Regions from separate parts of the Burkholderia sp. F1 genome, predicted to be linked through region 2. Evidence: riboswitches for the same ligand, from Rfam matches in the RefSeq annotation. Region 2 holds a riboswitch; the other holds the start of a gene.
What was found. A riboswitch is a leader RNA that binds a small molecule or an ion and turns the genes downstream of it on or off. The one in region 2 is predicted to bind thiamine pyrophosphate.
Positions count from the first base shown of each region.

Region 1: another riboswitch for thiamine pyrophosphate. It lies ahead of thiC (phosphomethylpyrimidine synthase ThiC); the one in region 2 lies ahead of ACFIMZ_RS02115 (FAD-dependent oxidoreductase).

Region 1 is NZ_CP172421.1:1,347,544-1,358,518, reverse strand. It holds gene ACFIMZ_RS06580 (methyl-accepting chemotaxis protein) at 1-499, shown strand, start outside; gene ACFIMZ_RS06575 (molybdopterin-dependent oxidoreductase) at 549-1,337, opposite strand; gene ACFIMZ_RS06570 (cytochrome b/b6 domain-containing protein) at 1,365-1,997, opposite strand; gene ACFIMZ_RS06565 (pentapeptide MXKDX repeat protein) at 2,103-2,369, opposite strand; TPP riboswitch at 2,629-2,746, shown strand; gene thiC (phosphomethylpyrimidine synthase ThiC) at 2,822-4,753, shown strand; gene ACFIMZ_RS06555 (glycine zipper 2TM domain-containing protein) at 4,971-5,183, shown strand; gene ACFIMZ_RS06550 (hypothetical protein) at 5,453-5,701, shown strand; gene ACFIMZ_RS06545 (DMT family transporter) at 5,822-6,736, shown strand; gene ACFIMZ_RS06540 (EAL domain-containing protein) at 7,083-8,363, shown strand; gene arfB (alternative ribosome rescue aminoacyl-tRNA hydrolase ArfB) at 8,373-8,777, opposite strand; gene ACFIMZ_RS06530 (AAA family ATPase) at 8,774-10,975, opposite strand, start outside.
Region 2 is NZ_CP172421.1:434,685-445,659, forward strand. It holds gene ACFIMZ_RS02080 (glutamate synthase subunit beta) at 1-715, shown strand, start outside; gene ACFIMZ_RS02085 (hypothetical protein) at 835-1,209, opposite strand; gene ACFIMZ_RS02090 (lipid II-degrading bacteriocin) at 1,279-2,172, opposite strand; gene ACFIMZ_RS02095 (hypothetical protein) at 2,271-2,564, shown strand; gene ACFIMZ_RS02100 (alanine/glycine:cation symporter family protein) at 3,128-4,615, shown strand; gene thpR (RNA 2',3'-cyclic phosphodiesterase) at 4,618-5,202, shown strand; gene ACFIMZ_RS02110 (ABC transporter ATP-binding protein/permease) at 5,268-7,028, opposite strand; TPP riboswitch at 7,301-7,422, shown strand; gene ACFIMZ_RS02115 (FAD-dependent oxidoreductase) at 7,637-8,773, shown strand; gene thiS (sulfur carrier protein ThiS) at 8,808-9,005, shown strand; gene ACFIMZ_RS02125 (thiazole synthase) at 9,045-9,860, shown strand; gene thiE (thiamine phosphate synthase) at 9,857-10,963, shown strand.

The DNA of each region.
Region 1 (10,975 bases), 910 kb from region 2:
CGCCGCGAAGGAAATCAAGGAGCTGATCCAGCACTCGGTCGAGACGGTCCGCGACGGCTCGGCGCAGGCGGAAGCGGTCGGCCGCACGATGGGCAACGTGCAGCAGGCGATCCGCCGCGTCGCCGACATCAACGCGGAGATCTCGGCCGCGTCCGACGAGCAGAGCCGCGGGATCGAGCAGGTCAACATCGCGGTCAGCCAGATGGACGAAGTCACGCAGCAGAACGCGGCGCTCGTTGAACAGGCGTCCGCCGCCGCGCAATCGCTCGAACAGCAGGCCGGGCAGCAGAAGCGCGCGGTCGCGGTGTTCAAGCTCGCCGACCGCGGCGTGGCCGCGCCGGCCGCGGCAATCAAGACGCCCGCTCCCGCACCGCGCGCACCGGCTCCGCGTCCGGTCGCGCCGCGCGTCGTCACCCGCCCGGCGCCCGCACCCATGGCTGCGTCAGCCGCACCGGCGCTCGCCTCGGCAGGCGGCGCGGACGACTGGGAAACCTTCTGACCCGCGCACGTCGCGCCCCGCGCGCCGTGCGCCGGCCGGCGCGCGGCGCTTACGACCCGCCGAACCAGTTGTACCCCTGGTCGACCCAGTACCCGCCCGGATACGTGTTGGTCACGAAGATTTCCATGATGTGCTTCGGGTTCTTGTAGCCGAGCTTGGTCGGCATCCGCAGCTTCATCGGAAAGCCGAATTCGGGCGGCAGGCGACGTCCGTCGTACTCGAACGTCAGCAGCGTCTGCGGATGCAGCGCGGTCGGCATGTCGATGCTCTCGTAGTAATCGTCCGCGCATTTGAAGCCGACGTACTTCGCGCTCGTATCCGCGCCGACGCGCGCGAGGAACGCGCCGAACGGCGTGCCGCCCCAGCGCCCGATCGCGCTCCATCCTTCGACGCAGATGTGCCGCGTGATCTGCTCCGCATGCGGCAGCGCATAGAGTTCGTCGAGCGTCCACACGCGCTTGCCGCTCACGCGGCCGGACAGCGCGAGCCGGTATGTCGCCGCATCGACGTGCGGCACCTCGTCGATCCCGTAGTACGCGTTGAACGGGAACGGCCGCGTCAGGTCCGCTTCGGTATAGGTCGGCGCGAGCCGGTCCGGGCTGAACAGCCATGCCTGCACGCGGTCGTTCATCCGCGACACCTTCTCGAGAAACGTGTTGACCGACGCATCGTCCTGCAGCGTGCAGCCGGACAGCATCGCGAGGCCGCCGAGCGTCAGGATGCGGCGATTGAACAGGCGCCGCGACGGCATCGCGAGCTCACGCCGCACGTCGAGCGCGAGCGACTGCCGGTCGAGCGTCCAGCGCGCACGCGCGCGCGTGTCTTCGGGTTCGGACATGATGATCTCCTTGGACGCGCGGGTCGCTCAGCGGCCGCGCAGCATCGCGAGCAGCGAACGCGGCACCAGCAGCGCCATCGCGACGTGCACGACGACGAACGCGACCAGCACCGACATCGCCCAGAAATGCACGACGCGCGCGTTGTCGTAGCCGCCGAGCAGCGTGCGCAGCAGCGGAAACTGCACCGATTTCCAGATCACGAGACCGGACAGCACCAGCACCACGAGATCGATGATCGCGGTCAGATAGGCCGCGCGCTGCACCGCGTTGTAGACGCTCAGGTCGTCGTGCGACAGCTTGCCGTGCAGCGCGGCGCGCAAGTCGCGCCACACGTCGGCCGGCGTGACCGGCCAGAACTTGCGCGCGATGCGTCCGGTCGCGATCGCCATCGTCAGGTAGAAAACCCCGTTGCCCGCGAGCAGCCACATCGCCGCGAAATGCCATTGCAACGCACCGCCGAGCCAGCCGCCCAGCGTGATGCCGTGCGGGAACACGAACGGCGGATAGATCGGCGACGCATCGTAGATGCGCCAGCCGGACAGCACCATCACGATCGCAGCGAGCGCGTTGAGCCAGTGGCTCACGCGCACCCACCGCGGGTGGATCGAGCGCGCGGGCGGCGTCGCGGCCGCGGGCCCGGTGGCGCGAACGGTTTGCATGATGACGACTCCTCCAGTGGCGCGGCTGCCGCGCCGACCGGGCGGCGTCCGCTGTCGCGAACGCATGACCGGGCGGGCGGCACAAGCCGCGCGCGAACCATCCCGTCAGTTGGACGGGCTCATCTTGTCGTCCTGCTTCTGCTTGCCCATCTCGTTGTGCGACATGCCGCCCTTCTTCATCGCGTCTTTCTTCATCGCGTGCTTCTTCATGCCGTCCTTTTGCATCCCTTCGTCCTTCGACATCGCTTCGTGGCCCATCGCGTCCTTCGACATCGGCGCCTGATCCTTCGACATCGCATCGTTCTGCGCATAAGCGCCCGTCACCGCGAACGCGAGGCCGGCGACGCAGGCTGCCATCAGTGCTTTTTTCATGACATCACTCCAGTACATGGGTTTAAGGAGCCGAATAGACGGACGACGCGGCGCCATATGACAGGCCGTCGCGAAATTTTTTTTTTCGCGACGCGCGCAGCCGCGCGATGCTGCGCTGCGCCGTCGTGTCCGCGCGGCCGTCGCCCCGTGCGCGGCGCGCGCCGTGCCGCCGGTACGCGCCGCACGATGCTGCGGCCGTCTATCCGGCACGGATCTGTCCCCGGTTGAAACCGCCGCGAAGCCGGTGTATCGTGTGCGCTTGCTAACGCGGGGGTCCTGCAATGCGCTCGGTCAAGAAACCGGCAATTGCGGGTGAGAAATACCCTTTGAACCTGATCTGGATAATGCCAGCGCAGGGAAGCGTACGGGCTTCGCCGCCATCCTTCTGACGAAACCCGCCGCCTCACGAATCTCGTCTCCTGCTTAGCTAGCGCCCCACATCAGGAGATCGCATGAACGCCAATCCGAAGTTTCTGTCCGCCGACGCGCACGTCGACGCTGCTGCCGTCGCGCCGCTGCCGAATTCGCGCAAGATTTACGTGACGGGGTCGCAGCCCGACATCCGCGTGCCGATGCGCGAGATCACGCAGTCCGACACGCCGACCGGCTTCGGCGGCGAAAAGAATCCGCCGATCTACGTTTACGATACGTCGGGTCCGTACACGGATCCAGAAGCAAAGATCGACATCCGCGCGGGCCTGCCCGCGCTGCGCCAGCGCTGGATCGAAGCGCGCGGCGACACCGAGACGCTGTCGGGCCTCACGAGCGACTACGGCCGCGAACGCGCGGCCGACCCGGCCACGGCCGACCTGCGCTTCCCGGGCCTGCATCGCCATCCGCGCCGCGCGCAAGTCGGCAAGAACGTCACGCAGATGCACTATGCGCGCCGGGGCATCATCACGCCGGAAATGGAATACATCGCGATCCGCGAGAACCAGCGCCGCGCCGAGTACCTCGAAAGCCTGAAGGCGAGCGGCCCGAACGGCGCGAAGCTCGCCGCGATGATGGGCCGCCAGCACCCGGGCCAGGCGTTCGGCGCCGCGGCATTCGGCCCCAATGCGCTCACCGAGATCACGCCGGAATTCGTGCGCTCGGAAGTGGCGTGCGGCCGCGCGATCATCCCCGCGAACATCAACCACCCGGAATCCGAGCCGATGATCATCGGCCGCAACTTCCTCGTGAAGATCAACGCGAACATCGGCAACTCGGCCGTCACGTCGTCGATCGGCGAGGAAGTCGACAAGATGACGTGGGCGATCCGCTGGGGCGGCGACACGGTGATGGACCTGTCGACCGGCAAGCACATCCACGAAACGCGCGAGTGGATCATCCGCAACAGCCCGGTGCCGATCGGCACGGTGCCGATCTACCAGGCGCTGGAAAAGGTCAACGGCAAGGCCGAGGACCTGACCTGGGAAATCTTCCGCGACACGCTGATCGAGCAGGCAGAGCAAGGCGTCGACTACTTCACGATCCACGCGGGCGTGCGCCTGCAGTACGTGCCGCTCACCGCGAACCGGATGACGGGCATCGTGTCGCGCGGCGGCTCGATCATGGCGAAGTGGTGCCTCGCGCATCACAAGGAAAGCTTCCTGTACGAGCACTTCGAAGAGATCTGCGAAATCATGAAGGCGTACGACGTGAGCTTCTCGCTCGGCGACGGCCTGCGCCCCGGCTCGATCTACGACGCGAACGACGAAGCGCAGCTCGGCGAGCTGAAGACGCTCGGCGAGCTCACGCAGATCGCGTGGAAGCATGACGTGCAGGTGATGATCGAAGGTCCGGGCCACGTGCCGATGCAGCTGATCAAGGAAAACATGGATCTGCAGCTCGACTGGTGCAAGGAAGCGCCGTTCTACACGCTCGGGCCGCTGACGACCGACATCGCGCCGGGCTACGACCACATCACGTCGGGCATCGGCGCCGCGATGATCGGCTGGTTCGGCACCGCGATGCTGTGCTACGTGACGCCGAAGGAGCACCTCGGCCTGCCGAACAAGGACGACGTGAAGGAAGGCATCATCACGTACAAGCTCGCCGCGCACGCCGCGGATCTCGCGAAGGGCCACCCGGGCGCGCAGGTGCGCGACAACGCGCTGTCGAAGGCGCGCTTCGAGTTCCGCTGGGAAGACCAGTTCAACCTCGGCCTCGATCCGGACAAGGCGCGCGAATTCCACGACGAAACGCTGCCGAAGGATTCGGCGAAGGTCGCGCACTTCTGCTCGATGTGCGGCCCGCACTTCTGCTCGATGAAGATCACGCAGGACGTGCGCGAGTTTGCAGCGCAGCAAGGCGTGTCCGAAACCGAAGCGCTGAAGAAAGGGATGGAGGTCAAGGCCGTCGAGTTCGTCAAGACCGGTGCCGAGATCTATCACCGGCAATAAGCGTCAGATCGCTTCACGATGCACAAAGCCCGCTTTCGAGCGGGCTTTTTTGCGTCTGCCGCATGCGTGCCGGAACCCGGGGAAACAAATCATTACGAAAGCGCGAACGCTCTAACAAGTCCTTACAGCAGCCGGACAGGCCAGCGCGTAGATTGGGTTCATGCGTGGCCACCGATCGGTCGCGCGTCCTCCGTTCACAACATCAAGGACAACGATCATGAACTCGATCCGGCGTATTGGGGTGTGCGCACTGCTGGTCGCGACGATGGCCAGCCTGTCGGCGTGCGACTCGATGACCACCCGTCAGCGCAACACGGCAATCGGCGCAGGCGTCGGCGGCGTCGCCGGTGCGGCGATCGGCGGCAATGCACTGTCGACCCTCGGCGGCGCGGCGGTCGGCGGCATCATCGGCAACCAGGTCGGCAAGTAATCCGGCGGCGTCCTCGCGGGACGCGAGGCCGAACCAGACAGACGGCGCTATCCGCAGACGGGAAGCGCCGTTTTCGCATGTGCGCCGGCGACGGGTGCCGCGTGGAAGACGGTCCGATGCGGAGTACGTAGCATCTTGCGCAATGCGACGGCCGCGGCGGTCCCCGTAGCGGTCCCCGAAATGATCCGTTACCGTTTTGCACACCGTGTCACGGACATGCAGCCTAAGCTAAAGCATCGGCGCTTCACCCGCCTCGCCGGGGAGACATCATGACCAGAACCTTCGTCGCAGCGGCGCTCGCGTGCGCGTCTCTCGCCGGCTGCTATTACCCGTACGGCTACTATCCGTCCGGCTATTACGCGGCGGCGCCCGTCCAGACCGCGCCGGTGTATGTCGAGCCCGCGCCCGCCTACTATTATCCGGCGCCTGCCTATGCGCCGGCCTGGGGCGGCTGGTGGGGGCCGGCGGTGTCGCTCAATTTCGGCTTCGGCGGGCGCGGCGGCTGGCATCACCACTGACGGCCGCATTCCGCCGCCGATCTACCGTTTCTTGTCATTTCATCCGATCGTGAAACGTCGGCCGGGATGCGCGGTGTAAGATGCAGCGCATCCCCCTCCCTGCCCTCCGCGTCACGACCGATGTCACCCAAAAATGCCTGCCTGCTGACCGTGCTCGCCGCCCTGTGGGGCGCGTCGTTCCTGTTCATCCGAATCGGCGTCACCGAGTTCGGCGTCGCGCCGCTGATGGTGCTGCGTGTCGGCATCGGCGCGCTGTTCCTGCTCGGGCTCGCGCTGACGCGTCTTGCGCCCGCCACGCTCGGCGCGCAACTGCGCCGCCATGCGTGGCCGCTGTTCGTCGTCGGCGCGCTCAACTCCGGCGCGCCGTTTTGCCTGTTCGCGTTCGCCGAGCTCACGCTGTCGGCCGGCGTGACGTCGGTGATCAATGCGACGACGCCGCTGTGGGGCGCGCTCGTCGCGTACGTGTGGCTGAAGGACAAGCTGTCGCTGCCGCGCGCGCTCGGCCTCGTGATCGGCTTCGCCGGCGTGCTCACGCTCGTCTGGGACCAGGTTGCGAGCGCGCACGGCGGCGCCGGCGCGAGCGCGACCGCGCTCGCCGCGGCCGCGGCGCTCGGCGCGACGCTGCTGTACGGCATCGCGGCCAACTACACGAAGCGCAAGCTGAGCGGCGTCGACCCGCTCGTCAACGCGACCGGCAGCATGATCGGCTCGACGGTGCTGCTGCTGCCGTTCGCGATCGCGACCTGGCCGGCCGCGCCGGTCGGCGCGCACGCGTGGGGCGCCGTCCTCGGCCTCGGCATCGCGTGCACGGGCATCGCGTATTTCATCTTCTTCTACCTGATCGCGCACGTCGGGCCGGCCCGCGCGATCACCGTGACGTTCGTGATCCCGGTGTTCGGCCTGTTGTGGGGCGCGCTGTTCCTCGGCGAACACGTGTCGGCCGTGATGCTCGAGGGCTGCGCGATCGTGCTCGCCGGCACGGCGCTCGCGACCGGCGTGATCAAGCGGCTGCCGGGCATGCGACCGGCGACCTGACGAGCGCGCGGGCGTCGGCCTGGCGCGATGCCCGCCCGGACGCGAACCGGACGCGCCCGCATGGGCGCGCTTTTTTTTGGGGCGTTTGCGCCGCATCTCCCGCATCACGCGCTTTCGTTGATCCACGTCGATGCCTCCGCGCGCCTCCCCACCGGACCGGGCTGTACGCGGCGAGCGTGTGGAGTTACCCTGATACGCCGACCGGGCGTATCCCGCTACACTCAGAACACCTATCCGCAGGAGGCGGCCAAGATGGACCTCGCTCTACCGCGCCTGCCTGCGCGCGCGGCCGCTTCGGCGGCGCGCCGCGACACTGCGTTGCCATTCGTCCCCGGGCGCCGCTGACATGCCGCAGACCCATGCCCTTTCACTCGAATCCGTGCTCGAGCGCCTTACGCCGACGCCCAGCGGCTGGGTGACCGACTATCGCGGCGTGACGCTGCGCAGCGCGTTCCAGCCGGTGCTGTCGATCACGCACAAGCGCGTCGTCGGCTATGAGGCGCTGCTGCGCGGCGCCGATGCGAACGGCGAGACGCTGTCGCCCGGCGCCCTGTTCGACAAGGCGCGCGACGATGCCGACGCGCTGCTGCTCGACCGGCTCGCCCGCTGCCTGCACACCGCCAATTTCGTCGCGCAAGGCATCGGCGACGGCTGGCTGTTCCTGAACGTGACGCCGCGCGTACTCGATTCGGGCCTCGTGCAGCGCGAGTTCGTCGAGTTGCTGTGCACGCATTTCGCGTTGCCGCCGAACCGCGTCGTGCTCGAGGTCGTCGAGCAGCCGTCGCGCGACGAAGCCGCGCTCGCCCGCACGATCGACATGATCCAGCACCGCGACTTCCTGATCGCGATCGACGATTTCGGCACCGGCTTCTCGAATTTCGACCGGGTGTGGCGCGCGAAGCCCGACATCGTCAAGCTCGACCGCTCGCTCGTCGAGCGCGCGACCTGGTCCGCCGAGGACCGCCGCATCATGCATCACCTCGTGTCGATGCTGCACCAGGCCGGTGCGATGGTTCTCGCGGAAGGCGTCGAGAGCGACGACGCGCTGCAGGCGCTGATGGAAGCGGATATCGATTTCGTGCAGGGCTTCCAGTTCGGCCAGCCCGACCCGTCGATCGCCCGCGCGAGCGCGGCGGCGCCCGCGTTGCTCGATGCCGCGTGGAAGCGCTTCATCGCCCGCCGCCACGCGCAGCCGAGCGCCCCGCAGCCGGGCTTCGATGCGATCGAGCGGCTCGTGCTCGCCGGCGCGGCCGCGTTCGCGGCGAGCGACGACCTGCGCACCGCCGCACAGCGCGTGCTCGTGATGCCGTCGGCGCGCCGCGTGTTCGTCACGAACGAGATCGGCGAACAGTTCCTGCCGTCGGTCAGCGCGCAGCCCGACGAGCGCAATCCGGTCACCACACGCCTTGCGCCGCTCTTCCCGGAAACGCACAGCAACTGGTCGCGGCGCCCGTACTTCCAGCGCGCGATCGCCGCACCGGGCCGCGTCGCGCTGATGGGGCCGCACTTCTCGCTGACGGAAGGCCGCGATTGCTATACGGCCGCCGTCGCGACCCGCGTGCACGATCGGCTCGTCGTGTTCTGCGTCGACTTCGTGCTCGACAGCGCGGGCACGATCATGCGCTGACGGCGCGCGTCAATCCTCGATCTTCCCCCGCCCGGACTTCACGACGCTGCGGCGCGCCTTGTGCTCCAGCCGCCGCTCTTTCGACGCGCGCGTCGGCCGGGTCGCGACGCGCGCGCGCGGCGTGACGGCGACGCTGCGAATCAACGCGTCGAGCCGCGCCAGCGCGGCTTCCCGGTTCCGCTCCTGGGTCCGGTGCTCCTGCGACTTGATCACGACGACGCCGTCGCGCGTGATGCGCTGGTCCGACAGCGCGAGCAGCCGCTCCTTGAGCAGCGGCGGCAGCGACGACGCGCGGATGTCGAAGCGCAGGTGAATCGCGCTCGACACCTTGTTGACGTTCTGTCCGCCCGCGCCCTGCGCACGCACCGCGGTCCATTCGATCCCGGCCGGATCGAGCGTATAGCGGATCATCATCGCGACGCCTCCCTGGCGCGCCGCGCGAGCGCCTCGGCGATGCGCGCCGACAGCCCCGAATCGCGCTGCGTGCGCGTCGCGATCGCCTGCGCGAGCATGCGGCGCCCGCCGATCACCTGCACGCGCGTGCGCGCCCGCGTCACCGCCGTGTAGACCAGCTCGCGCGTCAGCACGCGGCCGAACGTCGCCGGCAGCACGAGCGCGGCTTCGTCGAATTCCGAGCCTTGCGACTTGTGAACGGTCAGCGCGAACGCGGTCTCGTGCGGCGGCAGCGCGGCCGGCGACACGGCGCGCGCGGTGCCGTCCGCCCGCTTGAACCACACGCGCAGCACGCCCTGCGCGTCGGGCAGCGCGATGCCGATGTCGCCGTTGAACAGCCCGAGCGCATAGTCGTTGCGCGTCACCATGATCGGCCGCCCGGTGAACCAGTGCGCGCCGACCGCGAGCGGCACGCGCGCGGCGCGGCGCACGTGCGACGCCACGAGCGCATTGACGTGTTCGGCGCCGCGCGCCCCGCCACGCGTCGCGCACAGGATCCGGAAGCGGTTGAGCGCGTCGAACAGCGGCAACGGGTCCGGCGCGGCGGCGGCGAGCGCATCCTGCAACGCGTCCAGATAGGCGGAAAAGCGCCGCGCGAGCCGCTCGACGGTCATCGCGGCGAGCGCGTCGCCGGCATCTTCGTGGAACGATGCGGCGGCCGCGTCGCTCGCCGGCAGCGCGTCGAGCGCCTCCTGCACGGCGCCGCGACGTATCGCCAGCGACAGGCGGCCGATCGGCGAATCGAGCCCGAAACGGTAATTGCGCTCGAGCCACACGACGCAATCCGCGAGCGGCGCCGGTGTGGTTGCTTCAGCGGCCTCGACGTCCTCCGGCGCAACAGGGATCGCGCGCTGCGCGGCCCCGGCATCGAGCGGCGGCAACGCGGCCGCATCGAGCCACAACAGTTCGTCAGCCTCGATCCACGCGGGCCCGTCGTCATCGGCGGCGCCTGCGGCTTCGTCGGCCGGAGGCGCCGCCGCAACCGCGGGGGCTTCGTCATCGAACAGCGACGCCTGGCGGGGGGCGGCCGGGGGTGGCGCGACCGGCGTGCGCCGGATCGCAACCGCCGCCGTGGCTGCGTCCGGCTCGGCATCGGCCGGCGTCGGCAGCGCCGCGACGAACACCGCTTCGTCGATGCCGAGCGCCTGCGCGATGCGCGCGCACGCTGCCGCACTGAACGACGGCCGCGCGCTCAGTTCGGCGAACACGGCGCCCGCCTCGACCGCGGCAAGCTGGTCCTTGTCGCCGAGCAGCACGAGCCGCGCGCCCGGTGCGAGCGCGTCGAGCAGATGCGCGGCCAGCGCGACGTCGATCATCGACGCTTCGTCGACGACGATCAGGTCGTAGGGCAGCGGGTTGTCGCGATGATGGCGGAACCCTGCCGCCCCGCCGCCGCCCAGCAGGCGGTGCAGCGTGTACGACGTGTTCGGCAGGCGCGCGGCGAGTTCGGGCGGCAGGTCGCCGGCCCGTGCGTGCAGCGCTTCCTGCATCCGTTGCGCGGCCTTGCCGGTCGGCGCGGCCAGCGCGATGCGCAGGCCGGGATGCGCGTCGAGCAGGCACGCGAGCACGCCGACGACGGTGGTCGTCTTGCCGGTGCCGGGACCGCCGCTGACGATCGTTACGCGGCCCGTCAGCGCAACGATCGCCGCGACGCGCTGCCAGTCGGTTTCGCCGGTCGCCGGCCCGAAGTAGCGGGCGAGGCGCTCGCGCAGCACGTCGGGCGCCGGCGCATCGTCGGCCGCCACCGCGCCCGCCTGCGCGACGAGCGCTTCGGCGAGCCGCCGTTCGTACGCGAAATAGCGCGCGAGGTAGAGACGGTCGTGCCGATCGACGATCAGCGGGCGCTCCTCGCCGCGCTCGAGCGCGCCGAACGCGGCGACGCCGCTCGCCGCGAGCGCGGCGCGCACGTCGGCGAGCGGTTCGTCGTAACGCTGCGCGAGCGCGCCGAGCGACACGCACACGTGTCCGCCCGCGGTCGCGCGGCTGGCCGCGAACGCGGCGCGCGCGGCCCAGCGCGCCGCCACGGCCGGCGCGCCCGCGCGGCGCGCGAGATCGCCGATCCGGCGCGCGAACCCTTCCGCGAGCGCAATGCCGAAATCCGCGGGCTCGGGCAGGCGCGCGACGAGGCCGCCGGTGAACTCGAGCGTATCGTCGGGCGT
Region 2 (10,975 bases):
GGAAACGCCGCGCGACCTGCCGGTGCCGGGCCGCGAGCTGGCCGGCATCCACTACGCGATGGACTTCCTGCCGCAGCAAAACCGCGTGAACGCCGGCGACAAGCTCGTCGACCAGCTGCTCGCGAAGGGCAAGCACGTCGTCGTGATCGGCGGCGGCGATACGGGTTCGGACTGCGTTGGCACGTCGAACCGTCACGGCGCGAAGGGCGTCACGCAGTTCGAGCTGCTGCCGCAGCCGCCGGAAGAGGAAAACAAGCCGCTCGTGTGGCCATACTGGCCGATCAAGCTGCGCACGTCGTCGTCGCACGAGGAAGGCTGCGAGCGCGACTGGGCGGTCGCGACGAAGCGTTTCGAAGGCAAGAACGGCAAGGTCGAGAAGCTGATCGCGGCGCGCGTCGAGTGGAAGGACGGCAAGATGCAGGAAGTGCCGGGCTCGGAGTTCGAGATGAAGGCCGATCTGGTGCTGCTCGCGATGGGCTTCACGCAGCCGGCTTCTCCGGTGCTCGAGGCATTCGGCGTCGACAAGGACGCGCGCGGCAACGCGCGGGCGGCGACCGAAGGCGATCGCGCGTACTACACGTCGGTCGACAAGGTGTTCGCGGCCGGCGACATGCGCCGCGGCCAGTCGCTCGTCGTGTGGGCGATCCGCGAAGGCCGCCAGTGCGCACGGTCGGTCGATGCGTACCTGATGGGGCATTCGGAACTGCCGCGCTGAACGCAGTTCGCGTAGTCGTATCAGGCCGGGCGCCCGAAAGGGCACCCGGTTTCTTTGTTGAACCGACGGCAAGACCGGTGACCGAAGGCATGCGGTCCAACGCTTGCTGGCGAATGACGTCATTGCGTCGGCTTTGGCGGCTCGAGAGGAAGTTTTTGAATTTTCCCGAAGCCCGTGACGCGACGGTCGCAATCGATTGTCGCGACATAGTTTCCTTCGCGCGACTTCAGATCGAATCCCCACCAGCCGAGCGTGTCGGCATGGTAGCGGGGTGTGCCGACGAATTCGACCTCGTTCAGATGTATGCCTTGTTCTTTAGCGAACGTGAGAATTTTTGCCTCAAGTTCTCCGACTGGTGCATCAGGACAATGACCTTCATCTCTCTCGTATCTCGCAATCCCAACGATGATAAGAAATAGGAAGACGAGAGCGACGGCAGTCGCACCAAGCATAAGCAAGAGGCGAATGCTGTAGCGAATGACTGTTGAGATCATGATTGTGATTGGATGCCCTCCCGACGAGGGAGGGAGTGATTACAGTTGAAGGTCCCCACTGGCTGCGACCTACCAGCGTCCCGGACGCATGAGCCCGCCGAACGATGGCCGGTGAACTGCTTGGGGCGGACGCGTTTCAGCGTTCTGGACAGGCCGTCGACCTGAAAATGATATTTCCTTTTCGCCAGTGAAGTAGATTTGACAGTCAGTGTGCCCAAACACGGAGCCGATTTCTCTCAAGCGTGTGGTCATCCATTCCTGCAGGAATGGCCGATTGGAGCGGTCTGCATCGAATCTGTCGGGATTCAATGTGTAGGAGCCAACGAACCAATAGGTGTTGTCTTCCCGCATCGTTAATGTTCCTCGAACATGACCCGAGACGCGCCCCACAGTCGTGGCAGACCAGAAATCATGCTCGCCGTGATTGAAGATACTGGTGCTAAATGGTCCGTCGATCGGGTAAGTGCCAGGGCCATATCCAGGATTTTCTATGCTGTCCTGGATTAATTTGAAATCCGAGGTCCCCATTCTTAGATTCATGGATTCAAGATTGAGTGATCTGCGCTCCCCATTTCCGAAAATCCAATAGTAGACGGCTCCAATGAACATGAATGGGCTTCCGTAAAATTGGAATTCTGATATTGGGCGGATTCCATTCAGCTGGTTTGCGTAGATGCCGAATAGTGTCGATGCGTCGGCGTGGCCCAGTGCGACGTTAAGACTATACGAATTTGCGCCTGGGAAATTCTTGTAGCCGCCTCTCGCAAGCCATCCGGTAAATTCGCCTACTAAAGTTAATTGATTTTGACAGAATAATGCGTTTCGACTCTCGAACAGAAATTGGAAGAATTCCTCTGTCGTGGCAATCATGTCGCCATAGTCTGCGTCATTGAAAATTTCGGTGGCGGAACAATATCTGCCGAAGCACAAGAGCTTTGGATAGCCGAGCGAGGCCTCTGACATTGCCCCTCCACCGCCAACCTTGCCGGAAAAACCGTCGAGACTCGGTAAACGCGGCGCAGTGACTGAAGTCGACGGCATCGCATCGGATTGTGCGGAACATGTTGAGTGTTTCAATAATGCCAGGAGGGGGAGGGCTGTCGAGCTTGCTAAAAATCGCCGTCTTTCTCGATGGTGTCGCGTTTGTGCAATTCTCTCAATATTTTCAGGTACTGATTAATCTCGATCCGTCATTTTCAATCCCCGTACTGTTCTTGATTTGCAAAGTAATTCGTTATCCGAAGTGTTTGGCATCAACCTTTGTTGCCTTTGACGCAAGGGGGCTCACCCATCATTCCAGAGATGGCGGTGATGCGACATCCTTCGGTCCGCATGCTTTCGAGGATCTTTCGTGAAAGCTCGCGGCACGACATGCAAACATCCGGGGACTGCTCCGATTGCCGGAGAGCCTTTTCCAGAACGGCATGCCGACCCTGTCAGGGTAAAGATCGTGGTGTTTGGTAGCGGTGAGCGCGGAACGAATGGGCTAAGCAAAGCGACGAATATGAAAGCACCACTCATTGGCCTATATGCGCCATCGAAAACGTTTCGGAATGTCAAAGAGGGCTGGTTCGTTCGCAATCGTGTTGTCGTTTTAGCGGATCGCTTGACCGAACCGGCACGCGCGTATCTTGACATCGGTTAGCTGGCCGATCGCGCCACATTCGTCGTCTTGCAGGTGTGGTGCCTCGACGCGCATGTCATGTGGTCAACAATCATCACGTCGCCGTCCGCGCCCTCGCCGCGTGGCTTCCCCGCATTTTCGCGAAGCGTCGCCTAACCTGATGACATCCAATGCCGATTTCATGTCATCTCTTTTTCTTTCGTTTTGTAAGAAATCTTGCGAATTGTCATATCATGTTGCCCTCCGGCACGTTAATCAGCCGGCCATAACTGACCCCATTTAAAAGGAGACCGGATGGAAGCACTCGTGCATGGGTTGATCGACGTCGTCAACGGCGTGTTGTGGAACTACGTGCTGATCGCGCTGCTGCTCGGCGCGGGCGCGTGGTTCACGCTGCGGTTCCGGATGATCCAGCTGAAGGCGCTGTTCCTCAGCATGCGGCTCGTCGGCAGCAAGGGCGAGCCGGGCAGCATCTCGTCGTTCCAGGCGTTCGCGACCGGGCTCGCGAGCCGCGTCGGCACCGGCAACATCGCCGGCGTCGCGGTCGCGCTGACGGTCGGCGGGCCGGGCGCGATCTTCTGGATGTGGATGACGGCGCTCGTCGGCATGTCGTCCGCGTTCGTCGAGGCGACGCTCGCGCAGATCTTCAAGGTCTCGCACCCGGACGGCACCTATCGCGGCGGCCCCGCGTACTACATCCAGCAAGGCCTGCGCTCGCGCGCGTTCGGCGTGCTGTTCTCGCTGTCGCTGATCCTCGCGTTCGGCTTCGTGTTCAACGCGGTGCAGGCGAACGCGATCGCCGACGCGTTCCATACGTCGTTCGGCTGGAGCCGCGAGACCGTCGGCCTTGCCCTCGTGCTGCTGACCGCGCCGATCATCTTCGGCGGGATCCGCCGGATCGCGGCCGTCGCGCAGGTGATCGTGCCGCTGATGGCGATCGGCTACCTCGCGCTCGCGGTCTACGCGGTCGCGACGCACATCGCGATGGTGCCGGACGTGATCGTGCTGATCGTGAAGAGCGCGTTCGGATTCGAGCAGGCGGCGGGCGGCCTGACCGGTTACGCGGTCAGCCAGGCGATCGCGATCGGCGTGAAGCGCGGGCTGTTCTCGAACGAAGCCGGCATGGGCAGCGCGCCGAACGCGGCGGCGACCGCCAGCACCCGGCATCCGGTCGCGCAGGGGCTGATCCAGATGCTCGGCGTGTTCGTCGACACGATCGTGATCTGCAGCGCGACGGCGTTCGTGATCCTGCTGTCCGGCCAGTACGAGCTCGGCACCGGCATGGAAGGCGCGGCGCTCACGCAGCGCGCGATCTCGAGCCACGTCGGCGACTGGGGCGGCATCTACATGGCGGTCGCGATCTTCTTCCTCGCGTTCTCGTCGGTGATCGGCAACTACGCGTATGCGGAGGGCAACGTCGACTTCATCACGAAGCGGCGCGGCGTGCTGCCGGTGTTCCGCATCGCGGTGCTCGGGATGGTGATGTTCGGCAGCGTCGGCCAGTTGCCGCTCGTGTGGGCGATGGCCGACACCAGCATGGGCCTGATGGCGATCATCAACCTGATCGCGATCCTCGCGCTCGGCAAGTACGCGCACGCCGCATGGCGCGATTACCGTCGCCAGCGCGCCGCGGGCGTCGCCGATCCGGTGTTTACGCGCAACACGATTCCGGAGCTGGCGCACGTGCTGCCGAAGGACGTGTGGGGCGAGCACGGCCCGCTGCCGCAGCGTCCGGCGGCAGCGCCGGCAATCGGCGTCGCGACGGGCGTCGCGGCCAATTGACGATGAACGGCGACCGGCTCCGTGCATTCGTCGCGCTGATGCCCGACGCGGCGTCGCGCGACGCATTGCACGCGCTGCCGGTCGCGCGCGGCGCACGGCGCACGCAGCCGGAGCAACTGCACGTGACGCTCGCGTTTCTCGGCGCGATCGAGCGCGACCGGTGCGACGCGCTCGCCGCGCGGCTGCCGGCGCTGGCGACTGCGCACGCATTGCCGCTGCAGCAGGTCGAGCGGCTTGCGTGGTGGCCGAGTCTGCCGAAGGCGCGCCTGATCGTCGCGGAGCTCGGCGTCGAGCCGGCGCTGGTCGCGCTGAACGACGCGCTGGTGGCGGCGTTGCAGGACGTCGGCATGCCGACCGATCGCCGGCCGTTTCGGCCGCACGTGACGCTCGCGCGGCTGCCGCACTACGCGGTCGGGCAGCCGGCGCGCGGCGGCGAGTTGCGCCAGCCGGTCGAATTGCATTTCGAAGCGCTGACGTTGTTCGAAAGCGTGCTGTCGCACACGGGGGCGTCGCATCGTCCGCTGGTATCGGCGCCGCTTGCGCTGGCGGATGCGGAGGGATGGGGAGAGGGCCCGCCGCCGGCGTAGGCGGGCCACGCCGGCAGCGGCCGGGGCCGGGGCGCTCGACGCGCACCGGCCGCCCGTGCGGGCGATTACGCGGCGACCTTGTCGCTGTCGCTCACGCGTTCGACGTTGATCGTGCCGCCGTGGTACGCGGCGAGCGATTCGCGGTGCGCGATGCTGACGATCGCGGCCTGCGGCAGCCGCTCGTTGAACAGGTGATAGAGGCGCGCTTCGTTGTCCGCGTCGAGCGCGCTCGTCGCTTCGTCGAGGAACAGGAAGTCCGGCTTGTGCAGCAGCACGCGCGCGCCGGCAAGACGCTGCTGCTCTCCCGGCGACAGCACGCGGGTCCAGTGCCCGGTCTCGCCGAGCCGGTCGACGTACTCTTCGAGCCGGCACGCGCGCAGCGCGTCGCGGCACGCATCGTCGCTGTATGCGTCGGCCGTGGCGGGGTAGGTGAGCGCGGCCTTCAGCGTGCCGATCGGCAGGTAGCTCGTCTGCGGCACGAACATCATCCGCGCGCTGACCGGCGCGTCGATCGCGCCGTCGCCGAACGGCCAGAGTCCCGCGAGCGCGCGCATGAACGTGCTCTTGCCGGAGCCCGACTTGCCGATCACGAGCCAGCGCGAACCGGGTTCGATCGTGACGCTGCCGATGTCGGCGAGCGCGTTGCCGTTCGGCAGCGCGAGCTTGAGCGACGACGTCGACAGATGCTCGCTATCGACGTAATGCAGGTTGATGCCGCCGTGCTCGGTCGCGGGCGACACGCTTTCCTTCAGGTGCGACGCGCCCATCACGCGCTTGAATTCGCGCAGACGGTTGACGGTCGCGCGCCATTCGACGAGCGTGCTGTAACTGTTGATGAACCACGAGAACGAGTCGCTGACGGTGTTGAACGCGGACGAGATCTGCATCAGCACGCCGAACGAGAACGCGCCTGCGAAGTAGCGCGGCGCGGCCACGACGAGCGGGAAGATGATCGCGATCTGGCCGTAGAAGCTCAGCACGAACGTGAGCCGCTTCGTGTACTTCATCACGCGCCACCAGTTGTCGCGGATGCGCATGAACAGGTTGCGGGCGTTGCCGTTTTCAGTGTTCTCGCCGTCATAGAACGCGATCTGCTCGGCGTTTTCGCGCACGCGGATCAGCCCGAAGCGGAAGTCCGCCTCGACGCGCTGCTGCTGGTAGTTGATCGACACGAGCGGATGGCCGACCTTCTGGATGATCAGCGAGCCGACCACCGCGTACAGCGCGGCCGCCCACACCATGTAGCCGGGAATCGCGATCGGCGTGCCGCCGAGCGTGAACGTCAGCGCGCCGGCGAGCGACCACAGGATCGTGATGAACGACACGAGCGTGACGACCGTCGACAGCAGGTCGAGCGACAGCGCGAGCGTGGTCGTCGCGAACGACTGGAGGTCGTCGGTGATCCGCTGGTCGGGGTTGTCGGCGAGGCGGTCGCGCTCGATCCGGTAGAACGCGCGATCGCCGAGCCATTCGTTCAGAAAGCGGTTGGTCAGCCATTGCCGCCAGCGGAACCCGAGCATCTGGCGCAGGTAGCGTCCATACACGGCGAGGATGATGAAGCCGAACGCGAGCGCCGAGAACTGCATCAGCAGACCGGGGAAGTCGTGGACATTCTTCGCCTGCAGCGCGTTGTAGAACTGCGCGTTCCACTGGTTCAGCTTGACGTTGATCCAGACGACGCAGAGATTGATCACGACGATCGTGACGAGCAATCCCCACGCGATCTTCCATTCGGACGAGACCCAGTAGGGCTTGACGAGGCTCCACGCGGAGACCGGGCGCTCGTCCTGCGGCGCATCGGGGGCGGTATGGGTCGATTGGGTCATGTGCTTCCTGATGTGTAGCCGGCGCACAGGCCGGGCGGTGCCGGGTGCGCGCCGCAAAACGGCGGGCCGGGAAAAGGTGCCGCATGACGGCGGGCGTCGCGGATTGTGGTCCGCCCGTCTTAAACGGTACTTAACGGCCAGCGGTGAGACGGCAACCGGCGCGCCCAAGCGCACCGGCCTGCGGGCATTGTGCCAGAGCGGCGCGCGGCATCGGTGAAATTGCCGACCGGGGACAGTTTGCGGCGGTTTCCGCTTTTATGGTCTAATGGCCGTCGACGAAACAGGGGTGCTTCGTGCACGGCCGGCAGAGATTCCGGCGCCGCAGCGAGGCTGAGAGAGACCCTTCGCACCCGATCCGGGTAATACCGGCGCGGGAAGTTTCCGATCCCGCCGGGCTGCGCTGGCTGCGTCCCCATTGCCAGCGCGCTGTTCCGTCCGGCCGGCCTTTGCTGCCGGTTTCGTCCTTTTGGGTACGCGCGTCGCGCGTTACGGAAGGATTCGATGGCCGATCAATCTTCAGTCTTTTGTCCCGCCCCTTGCGCGTTCGCACGGGATCACGCACGCGTGTCCGCTCCGCATGGACGCGCTTTTCGCGGGGAGGGCGTCCGATGAGCACGCCGACCTCTCGTCCGGATTTCGCCGTGCTGGGCGGCGGCCTCGTCGGCCGCCTGATCGCGTGGCGCCTCGCGGGCGACGGGCATCGCGTCGCGCTCTACGAGCGCGGCGGCCCCGACGGCGAGCAGTCGGCCGCGTGGGTCGCGGCCGCGATGCTCGCGCCGCTCGCCGAGGCGGCCAGCGCTGAGCTGCTGATCACCGAGCTGGGCGCGGCGTCGCTCGCGCGGTGGCCGCAGTGGCTCGCGGAGCTTCCCGAGCCGGTGTACTTCCAGCACCACGGCACGCTCGTCGTCTGGCATCACGCGGATCGCGCCGAGGCGCCGCTGTTCGAGCGGCGCGTGCGCGCGAACGCGCCGGCCGCGCTGCTCGACGGCGGCCTCGTCACGCTCGCGGGCGCGCAGGTCGATGCGGTCGAGCCGGCGCTCGCGGGCCGCTTCGCGCGCGGCCTGCTGCTGCCGCGCGAAGGCCAGCTCGACAACCGCCAGGCGCTGCGCGCAATTGCCGCGGGCCTTGCGCAGCGCGGCGTCGATACGCACTGGCACGTCGCGATCGACGCGGGCAATTTGCCCGACGCGCATTTCACGATCGACTGCCGCGGGCTCGGCGCGAAGCCGGTGCTGCCCGCGCTGCGCGGCATCCGCGGCGAGGTCGCGCGCGTGCATGCGCCCGGCATCGGCCTGACGCGGCCGGTGCGGCTGCTGCATCCGCGCTATCCGCTGTACATCGCGCCGAAGCAGGACGACCTGTACGTGATCGGCGCGACCGAAGTGGAGGGCGAGGACATGTCGCCCGTCAGCGTGCGCTCCGCGCTGGAGCTGCTGAGCGCCGCGTTCTCCGTGCATCCGGCGTTCGGCGAGGCGCGCATCCTCGAACTGAATTCGCAGTGCCGGCCGACGCTGCCCGACCATCGCCCGGCGCTGATCTGGGACGGCGCCGCGACGCTCGCCGTCAACGGCCTGTACCGGCACGGCTTCATGATCGCGCCGGAGGTCGCGCACGCCGCGGTCGCGTTCGCCGAGGCGGCGCTGTCCGGCGCGCTGGGCGGCGCGGATGGGTTCGCCGCGTGGCGCGGCGCGGCGCGCTGGCCGGATCTCCTTCATCACCGCGACGCCGCGCGCCAGCCGGCCTGACGCGCGTCGCCTCCCGTATTCGACGAAGCAAGCCATGAATATCCAGATCAATCAGCAGACCCTCACGCTGCCCGACGGCGCGACGGTCGCCGACGCGCTTGCCGCGTACGGCGCGCGGCCGCCGTACGCGGTCGCGCTGAACGGCACGTTCGTCGCGCGCACGCAGCATGCGGCGCGCGCGCTCGCGGCGGGCGACAAGCTCGACGTCGTGCACCCGGTCGCGGGCGGCTGAGTGCCGCCGGTGCGTCCCCGATCTTTCCAGGAACACGAGATGACGTCCCTTCCTTCCGCCGATGCGCTGACGCTGTACGGCGAAACTTTCGCAAGCCGCGTGCTGCTCGGCACGTCGCGCTATCCGTCGCTGCAGTCGCTGTCCGATTCGATCGCGGCCGCGCAGCCCGGCCTCGTGACGGTCGCGCTGCGCCGCCAGATGAGCGGCGGCACCGCCGAAGCCGGCTTCTTCGACCTGCTCAAGCGCCACGCGGTGCCGCTGTTGCCGAACACGGCCGGCTGCCAGACCGTCGCCGAGGCGGTGACGACCGCGCACATGGCGCGCGAGGTGTTCGAGACCGACTGGATCAAGCTCGAGCTGATCGGCGACGACTACACGCTGCAGCCCGACCCGGTCGGCCTGATCGAGGCCGCCGCGCAGCTGGTCAAGGACGGCTTCAAGGTGCTGCCGTACTGCACCGAGGATCTCGTGATCGGCCGGCGCCTGCTCGACGTCGGCTGCGAGGCGCTGATGCCGTGGGGCGCGCCGATCGGCACCGGCAAGGGCGTCGTGAACCCTTACGGGCTGCGCGTGCTGCGCGAGCGGCTGCCGGACGTGCCGCTGATCGTCGACGCGGGGCTCGGCGTGCCGTCGCACGCGTGCCAGGTGATGGAGTGGGGCTTCGACGGCGTGCTGCTGAACACGGCAGTGTCGCAGGCGACCCATCCGGAAATCATGGCGCGCGCGTTCGCGCAGGGCGTCGCAGCCGGCCGCGCCGCGTACCTCGCGGGGCCGATGGATGCGCGCGAAACCGCGCACGCGAGCACGCCGGTCGTCGGCATGCCGTTCTGGCACCAGGACGGGGGCGGCGCGTGAGCGCGGGGCTGGCCGCCGCATTCTGGCCGCCCGCGGACGAGCTGACCGAGGCGGCGGAGCGGATTCGCGCGCGGCTCGGCGAGTGGCCGCGCGGCGCGGCGTCGTGGCGGCTGTGCGTCGCGCCGCCCGAGCTGCCGGCCGACGGCGACGTGCTGATCGTGTCGGAGGGCGACCACGCGGCGCGCGCGCTGGCGTCCGCCGCGTCGCGGCCGGCATCGCCCGGCGCGGCCGTCATCGAATACGGCGAGCGCCACGCGGTGCTGCACCGCGCGGGCGAACGCGTCGCGCTCGCCGCCGCGCACCCGCTCGCGGACGACTGGATGCCCGCGTTCGCCGCGTTCCTCGACTGCGGCTTCGCGCCGCCCGACGCGCTGGTGCTTGCGCTCGCGTGGCGCGACGGCGACGAGGCCGCCGCCGATGCGTGGCCGGTGGACCCCGCGCGTTTTCCGCGCGCCGCCGGGCTGCCGCCCGCGCCCGAGCCGGCCTTTAGGCCGTGTCCCGCGCGGCTCGGCCTGTATCCGGTCGTGCCGAGCGCGGAATGGGTCGAGCGGGTGCTGGACTGCGGCGTGCTGACCGTGCAGTTGCGCGTGAAGGGCGCCGCGCCGGACCTGCTGCGCGCGGAAATCGAGCGCGCGGTCGCTGCGGGGCGCCGCCATCCGGACGCGCGCGTGTTCATCAACGACTATTGGCAGATTGCCGCGGACGCCGGTGCATATGGCGTGCACCTGGGCCAGGAGGATCTCGAGACGGCCGACCTGGCGGCGATCACGCGCGCGGGGCTGCGGCTCGGACTGTCGAGTCACGGATATTACGAAATGTTGCGCGCGCTGCACGTGCGTCCGAGCTATCTCGCGCTCGGGCCGGTGTTCGCGACCACGACCAAGGCGGTCGCCGCGCCGCCGCAGGGGCTCGCCCGGATCGCCCGCTACGCGCGCTTCGCGGGCGCGCAGGCGCCGCTCGTCGCGATCGGCGGGGTCGGGCCGGACACGCTGCCGGCCGTGCTGGCGACGGGCGTCGGCAGCGTCGCGGTGGTCAGCGCGGTGACCGGGGCTGCGGATTATCGCGCGAGGATTATTGCGTTGCAGCAATTGTTTCCCGGATAATTTGACATTCAT